Regions from separate parts of the Cellulophaga omnivescoria genome, predicted to be linked through region 1. Evidence: riboswitches for the same ligand, from Rfam matches in the RefSeq annotation. Region 1 holds a riboswitch; the other holds the start of a gene.

Region 1 (4,437 bases):
ATCGCAATATTTTCTTGTGCCTTAATCTTAGATTCTATTTTGCGTACCACATTAGAAATACCCTCACCGTTGGCTAGCGATTTACCTCCAAACTTAATTACTTTTAAATCTTCAGTACTTTTTTGGTCACTAAAAATACCATTTAGCAATTGCTCTAACTGATCAAACTCTATTAAAAAAGCATCATGACCGTGAAGCGAGTGTATTTCCCCATAGGTAACATTACTATTAGCTTGTGCTAATTGTTTAAACGTATCTTTATTTTCTTTTGCCGTAAAAAACAAATCAGAATCTACACCTACAATATGTATAGATGTATTGCTATTTTGCAGGTTGATAAAAGCCTCATTACCATTTCTAGTAATGTCTATGGTTTTTAACAACTGATTCATTAATTTATATGCAGATAATTGAAAACGCTCTTGTAATTTTTTACCATGATGCGTTAACCAACTTTCTACATTAAACAACTGTTCTTCTGTATTTGTACTTCGATTAAAACGAGCCTTAAAAGATTCTGGTGTACGGTAACACAACATTGCATGCATACGCGCATCGTGTACAGGTTGTTTAGAGTTCACCAAAAACTGTTCTTGAATTTGGCAATTGGCAATAAGCCAATCTGTAGATTTCCAATCTGATGCAACCGGAATTAAATGTTGAGTTAGCCTTGGGTTTAGCGCTGCCATTTCCCAAGCAATACCGCCGCCTAAAGAACCTCCTATTATGGCGAAAAGCGAATTTATATTTAGTTCTTTTAATCCCAATAAAAATATATGCGCTATATCTTTAGCCACAAAATCTTTATAATTTTCTATTACAAAACCATCAAAACCATTGCCAGGAATATTAAAAGATAGCACTGTATATTTTGTGGTATCTATACATTTTCCCTCGCCAATTAGTGTAGACCACCAACCATTTTCACCAGACACATTAGAGTTACCTGTTAAAGCATGGTTTACAAGTACAATTGGTGCGGTGTGCAATTCTGCTCCAAATACCTGATATGACAAGTCTATATTTTGTGTGCTACCACTTAGCGTTGTATATTTTTTTAGTTTTATGTAATGCAACATAGTAAGTTGTTTTAATCTAAAGACCAATTAGATTATTTGTAATTTATTTTGAGAACTAATTATTACTAGGCCGTAACGGCAGATACTGCCTTAAAAGCCTCTTCTAAATCTAACTTTAAGTCTTCTATATCTTCTAGACCAACAGACAAACGAATTAAATCTTGACCAACACCTGCAGACTCCTGCTGCTCTACTGTTAATTGTTGATGCGTTGTACTTGCTGGGTGAATTATTAAAGATTTTGTATCTCCTATGTTTGCTAAAAGAGAGAATATTTTAGTGGCATCTGTTAGTTTTTTAGCAGCTTCAAAACCTCCTTTTACACCAAATGTAACTAAGCCACTTTGTCCTTTTGGTAAATATTCTTTGGCAAGGTCATAGTATTTATTACTTTCTAATCCTGGGTAATTTACCCAAGCAACCTCATCTCTACCCTCTAACCAAGCAGCCAATTCTAATGCGTTTGCACTATGTTGTTTTATACGCACTGGTAAAGTTTCTAAACCTTGTATTATTTGGAATGCATTAAACGGACTTAAAGCTCCACCAAAATCTCTTAACCCCTCTAAAATTAATTTATATGTAAATGCAGCATTACCAAGAGCTTCACTATATATTAAACCGTGGTACCCAGCAGATGGCTCTGTAAACTCTGGGAATTTCCCGTTTGTCCAGTCAAACGTACCTGCATCTACAATTGCACCTCCTAAAGAAGTTCCTTGTCCGCCTATATATTTTGTTAGCGAGTGTATTACTAAATTTGCACCGTGCTCAATTGGGTTTAGTAATGCTGGTGATGCTACTGTATTGTCTACAATAAAAGGCACTTGTGCTTCTTTTGCTTCTTTAGAAATTGCTTTTAAGTCTAAAACATCTAGCTTAGGATTTCCTAATGACTCTACAAAAAATGCTCTTGTATTTTCTTGTACTGCTTTACCAAAATTTTCAGGTTCAGAAGCATCTACAAAAGTGGTTGTAATACCTAATCTTGGTAAGGTTACATTTAACAGATTAAATGTGCCACCATACAAACTGCTAGATGCTACAATGTGGTCTCCCGCTCGTAAAAGAGTTAGTAAACCTGTAGAGATTGCTGCTGTGCCAGATGCAAAAACTACTGCTCCTACACCACCTTCTGCCGCTGCTAACCTGTCTTGTAATATTTGATTTGTAGGATTGTTTAAACGTGTGTAAATAAATCCTAATTCTGATAAAGAAAATAAGTTTGCTGCGTGGTCTGTGTCTTTAAAAACGTATGAAGACGTTTGGTAAATAGGTACTGCTCTTGTTCCTCCTGTTTCTGATGGGTTGTGACCTGCGTGTAATGCGTTTGTTGCTAATTTTTGAGTACTCATAATTTTGATTTTTTAATTATTAAAATTGATAAAATAAAAAAGCCAAAACCGCGTCTTGCCGACTTTGCAAGATGGTTTAAAAATTAAATGAGTTAAAAAGAAATTGGAAATTTGCTTTTTTTGAAATAAAAAAGCTTGTTTCGTTATCTGCCTATAGTACCGCTGTACTTGGTAGAATTTAGCACCTTCTTTGTATTGCACAAAGGGTTGCTAAGGCTTCATTGGGTCTAATCCCTCCGCCTTTCTTGATAACTATTCAATAAGTGTTTTGAACTTTGAGCTACAAATATATGTTTAGAAAAATTTAATATCCTAATCTTTTTTGAAAAAATATTGATTTTAACCTTTTTAACAAGCTTAAATAACAGAAACACAATAATTGTTTGTTTTTGTAACGATTTTTTAAATTAAAACTTTATTTGTGTTAGGGATTGCAGTGAAAATCCTTTTTTATATTTCTTAAAAAAGATTGAAACAAAAAGCCCGACCCTTGCGGTAACACCCAAATAAATAGCAAAACATCAAACACAAAAAAAGTGCTTTACCATTACAGCAAAGCACTTATATAGTATTAAAAACTTTATTTTAAAGGTTAAAAGCAGCTTTTACTGCGCTTACCATATCTAATTTTTCCCAAGTAAAAAGTTCTACTTTTTTTTCTACTTTACCATTGTATGGAGACTCAAAAACTTTTGTGATTGTTTTTGGTTCTTTACCCATATGGCCATAAGCTGCGGTCTCTAAATAAATAGGGTTTCTTAGCTTTAAACGGTCTTCTATGGCAAACGGACGCATATCAAAAATTTGTGCTACTGTTTTGGCAATTTCTCCATCTGTTAAATTTACTTTTGCTGTACCATAGGTGTCTACAAAAATAGATGTTGGTTCTACTACACCAATGGCGTAACTTACTTGCACCAAAATCTCGTCTGCAATACCAGCTGCTACTAAATTTTTAGCTGCGTGCCTTGCCGCATATGCTGCACTACGGTCTACCTTACTTGGATCTTTACCACTAAATGCACCACCACCGTGAGCACCTTTACCACCGTAGGTATCTACTATAATTTTACGGCCTGTAAGACCTGTGTCTCCGTGCGGACCACCAATTACAAATTTACCTGTTGGGTTAATGTGATACTGAATTTTGTTGGTAAATAACGCTTGTACTTTCTCTGGAAATTGCGCTATTACTTTTGGCATTAAAATAGAAATGATATCTGATTTTATTTGCGCTAACATTTTTTCATCATTAGCATCAAAATCGTCATGCTGTGTAGATACAACAATAGTATCTATACCTTGCGGTACGTTATCATCTGAATATTCTATGGTTACTTGCGCCTTAGCATCTGGGCGTAAATAAGAGATTTGTTTACCGTCTCTACGCAATGCAGCAAGCTCTTGTAATATTTTATGCGAAATATCTAATGCCAATGGCATATAGTTTTCTGTTTCTTTACTTGCGTAACCAAACATCATACCTTGGTCTCCAGCACCTTGTTCTTCTTTAGAACCACGGTCTACACCTTGATTAATGTCTTGTGACTGCTCATGTATTAATGAGATAACACCACAAGAATCTCCACTAAATTGGTAAGCTCCTTTTGTGTAACCAATGTTATTAATTACCTCACGTGCTATGTTTTGCAAGTCTACATAGGTATTGCTTTTTACCTCACCAGCAAGTACTACTTGCCCAGTTGTAACTAGTGTTTCACAAGCTACTTTACTTTCTGGATCAAAAGCTAAAAAATTATCTAATAATGCATCACTAATTTGATCTGCAATTTTATCTGGATGTCCTTCACTTACAGATTCTGATGTGAATAAATATGCCATAATATTGTACTTCTATTGTTAGTAGAGAAACGGTAAGATAGATTGCAAAAAAAACAGGAAAAGGCGTCAAAAAAAATTAACTAAATCTGTTTTAGCATTTTTTGTAGTACTGAGTAACAGTATACGAGGTTGCAATCAGTCAAATCCTTCCTCTTAAATTA
Region 2 (4,437 bases), 1.0 Mb from region 1:
AAACTAATAACGTAAACAGAATAAGAACAACACCTAAACGCTGGTTTACATATAAAATAGCCAGAGCTAAATAAATATTTATAGCTACGTGCATAGATATTTTTATAAGGAAATTAATTCCAAAAGAAGCTAAAAGCATTAGTGTAGCTATAGAAAAACTAGTGCAAATATATACTGGTTGATTTGTGTAAAACAAAAAGAAAAGTACCAAAACCATTAATGGCAAAGCAAATATATAAAGAGATTTACGTTCTTTTTTATTAGAAACATCTAAATCTGTATATTTTCCTAATCTTTTGCCAATATAAACCCAAGCAATTAAAACTAGAAAAAAAATACCATAAATAAGAGATAAGGTATGGGAAAAGACTGTTTCCTTATCATTAAGATTAAAAATTAAAATTAAAAAAGGAAATAGCAACAACGGGTGTCCTAATACAGATATAAATTGAGCTATTTTAATTTTCATTTAAACCAATTATTATCACAAATATAGTTTTATTTGTAGAAAAAGATAATTTATTGACACAAGTGTTTACTCTCTTTTAAATAATGGCACAAGACAAAGATATAGCGCAACAATTTATTGGTTATATAAATACCCCAATACTATGGGTAAACAATAGCGTGTATCATTTAAAACAGTTTGAACTAGAAATAAATGATACTCCCAAATTTACTGACAAGATACCAACCAATTTAAGGTTAGGAAAACGTGTAGAACGCTACGTTAGTACTGAGTTTAAATTTAGTAAGAATATTACCATTTTAGCAGAGAACATACAAATACAAAATGATAAGCTTACAATAGGCGAAATAGATTGTATTTTAACAAAAAACAATACCCCTTATCACGTAGAAATAATTTATAAATTTTATTTGTTTGATGACTCTGTTGGAAACACAGAAATAGAACACTGGATTGGGCCAAACAGAAACGATACATTACTTAAAAAGCTAACCAAATTAAAACAGAAACAACTACCCCTACTCTATAGCAAGCATACAGCCTCTACAATAAATAACCTTAATTTAAATATTAAAGAAATTGAGCAACGTGTATTTTTTAAAGCACAACTATTTACACCTTATAAAAGAAGTGTAAAATTTAAGGACTTAAATAAAGAGTGCATTAAAGGATTTTATGTTAAGCATACAGATTTATTACAGTTTAAAGATTGTAAATTTTATATTGCGTCTAAAACTAATTGGCTACAAGATGTACAAACCCAAGTAAACTGGCTTAAATATAATGAGTTTATTTTTGAAATTAATACCTTGATAACAGCTAAAAAGTCTCCATTATGCTGGATAAAATTCCCTAACGGAGAGTTACAAAAGTTTTTTGTGGTTTGGTGGTAAAAAATAACAGAAAATTATGATTTTTTCTCGTTGTTATGCTTTAGTTTTGCGCACTTAATTATCAAGAATCTCAAATAAGAGATAGCAACCTGCATTAACAAGCAAGGTGCTAAAAAAGGATAAGCCAATACTTTGGAAAAAATGTTAATTCAGCTCCACTTATTTGTCCTTTTCTTTTTGGTTCTATAAAACTAAAAAAATGACATCCATTAAAAACAACGAGCCTAGGTTTATTGCTTTACTTCCTTTATTTGTATTTGTATTTACATTTTTAGGTGTAGGTATTTATCAAAATGATTTTTATGCTTTACCTGCTCCTATAGCAGTTATAGCTGGTATTATTGTAGCTTTTTTAATTTTTAAACAAGACATAAACTCTAAAATAGAAACGCTTTTAGCTGGTTGCGGAGATAGTAAAATACTAACAATGTGCTTAATATATTTATTAGCTGGTGCTTTTGCTACAATTACAAAAGAAACCGGTAGTGTAGATGCTATTGTAAATCTTGGATTAGATTTTATAGCCATACAATATATCTACTTTGGAGTATTTATAATTGCTGCATTTTTATCTATATCTACAGGTACATCTGTTGGTGCAATAGTAGCACTAACTCCTATTGTTATTGGCTTTGCAGATAAAGGAGGTGTATCATTAGCTATACTTTGCGGCGCTCTCTTAGGTGGTTCTATGTTTGGAGATAACCTTTCGGTAATATCAGATACTACAATTGCAGCAACACAATCCTTGGGCGTAAAAATGAGTGATAAATTTAAGCAAAACACAAAAATTGCTTTGCCAGCAGCACTCTTTACAATTGTTATTTTAATAGTTAAAGGCGCTGCTTTAGAGTCTAACAATTTAGAAGATGTTACATACAATTATTCATTACTAAAAATAGTTCCTTACATATTAGTAATTGCACTCTCTGTAATTGGTGTAAACGTATTTGTTACACTTTTGTTAGGTGTATTAATAGCTGTCGCAATTGGTATTTTTTATGGTGATTTTACCGTTATTGAGTCTACCAAAATTGCTTACAATGGATTTACCAGTATGACAGAGATTTTTCTACTATCATTACTCTCTGGTGGTTTGGCAGCATTGGTAGCAAAAAATGGCGGTATAGATTACATTTTAAATAAGATTAAAACCCTTATAAAGAGTAAAAAATCTGCTCAATTTGGTATTGCAACCTTAGTTAGTACAGTAAATATGGCAATAGCAAACAATACAGTTTCTATTATTATTTCTGGTTCTATTGCAAAAACTATTAATGATGAGTATAAATTAGAGAATAAAAAAACAGCTTCAATTTTAGATATTTTTGCCTGCATTACACAAGGTTTGCTACCATATGGAGCACAAGTATTAATGATTTTGAGTTTTTCTGATGGAAACCTAACTTATACAGAACTTATTGGTAATACTTGGTATTTACTTTTGTTATTTATCTACACCATAATATACATTAGTTTAAATCCGTTTAAAATGAAGAAAACTAGTATAAATTAAGGTGTAGTTCTATAATAATTTATCTAAAAAGTTATCTTCGCGGCCATGTGGATGTATTTAGGCCTTTTATCGGCTTTATTTTTAGGATTGCACAATTTGTGCAAAAAACATGCTGTACAAGGTAATGAGGTTTTTCCTGTACTTTTAGGTACTATAACTGCTGGTTTTTTACTATTACTACCTTTTTATTTAGGATCTAAATTTTATCCTGAGTTTACTAAAGAAATTGGTTTTTACATTACCGATATTCCTTGGCAAAACCACGCATTAATTGTTGTAAAATCTATGCTAATGGCTGGCTCTTGGGTATTGGCTTACCAAGCCTTAAAACATTTGCCTATTACTATTGTAACACCCATACGCTCTGCAGGGCCTTTTTTTACTTTTATTGGTGCAATTTTTATATATCATGAACGACCAAATTACTGGCAATGGATTGGCTTTTTCTTAATTATATTTTCAGTATTCCTGTATTCTAGAATTGGAAAGAAAGAAGGTATCAATTTTAAAAAAAACAAATGGATATTTGCTATAATAGGTGCTACTTTTTTAGGATCTTCTAGTGGTTTGTATGATAAGTTTTTAATACAACACATAAACTTAAATCCGCAAACATTACAGTTTTGGTTTTGCTGGTATACAATTTTAATTTTATTGGTAATACTTGCTATAACTTGGTTTCCTAAAGCAGAAAAAAGAAAAGCCTTTAAATGGCGTTGGTCTATACCTGCCGTTGGTATTTTATTACAAACTGCAGATTATTTTTACTTTAAAGCATTACAAGATCCAGATGCCTTAATTATGCTTTTATCTGCTATAAAAAGGAGTCAAATTTTAATAGCCGTATTAGTAGGCGGAATTTTATTTAAAGAAAAAAATAAACGAAAAAAACTCATTCCGCTTGCAGGTATACTTTTAGGTGTTGCTTTAATATTATATTCTAACTAAATAGTAAACAAACAATTAAGACTCTTCTTTTAAAGTTTTAATATCAGTAATAAGTTGTTGTATAGCAGTTTTATTTAATCCGTTATAAATACCTCTAATGTGCTGGTTTTTATCAATTAAAACAAAATTTTCTGTGTGTAAAAAATCATCATTTGTTTTTAATTCTCCTAAGTCTTCCTCTATAAAATAGGCATTTCTACCTAAGTTGTAAATTTCACTTCTACTACCAGTAACTAAATGCCATTTGTTAGCCGTAACACCTTTAGTTTTTGCATATTCGTTTAAAACTTCTACTGTATCTGTCTCCGGAGTTACTGTATGTGATAACAACAAAACATCATTATCTGTTTTAAAAGCTTCTTGTAATACAGACATATTACTTGTCATTTTAGGACAAATACCAGAACAACTAGTAAAGAAAAAATCTGCTACATAAATTTTATTTTTAAAAGTATTACTTGTTATTACTTCTCCATTTTGGTTTATTAAACTAAAGTTGGGTATACTGTGCATTTCTTTAGCTTCTTTACTATTTGGAGCCAACCATTTTGGAGTAAAACTAGATTCGCCATAATAAGGTAAAGCGCTCGCTTTTTTACTGTTAGATTTAT

What was found. A riboswitch is a leader RNA that binds a small molecule or an ion and turns the genes downstream of it on or off. The one in region 1 is predicted to bind S-adenosylmethionine.
Region 2: it holds a riboswitch for S-adenosylmethionine, as region 1 does, so the genes downstream of both, PBN93_RS14285 (Na+/H+ antiporter NhaC family protein) here and PBN93_RS09755 (O-acetylhomoserine aminocarboxypropyltransferase/cysteine synthase family protein) in region 1, are expected to answer to the same signal.

Annotation. Positions count from the first base shown of each region.
Region 1 covers NZ_CP115819.1:2,197,749-2,202,185, reverse strand. Annotated here, with positions in the region: gene thrA (bifunctional aspartate kinase/homoserine dehydrogenase I) at 1-1,079, opposite strand, end outside; gene PBN93_RS09755 (O-acetylhomoserine aminocarboxypropyltransferase/cysteine synthase family protein) at 1,145-2,434, opposite strand; SAM riboswitch class I at 2,575-2,689, opposite strand; gene metK (methionine adenosyltransferase) at 3,020-4,276, opposite strand.
Region 2 covers NZ_CP115819.1:3,240,667-3,245,103, reverse strand. Annotated here, with positions in the region: gene PBN93_RS14295 (phosphatase PAP2 family protein) at 1-469, opposite strand, end outside; gene PBN93_RS14290 (DUF1853 family protein) at 553-1,362, shown strand; SAM-I-IV-variant riboswitch at 1,416-1,514, shown strand; gene PBN93_RS14285 (Na+/H+ antiporter NhaC family protein) at 1,526-2,878, shown strand; gene PBN93_RS14280 (DMT family transporter) at 2,924-3,826, shown strand; gene PBN93_RS14275 (SCO family protein) at 3,842-4,437, opposite strand, start outside.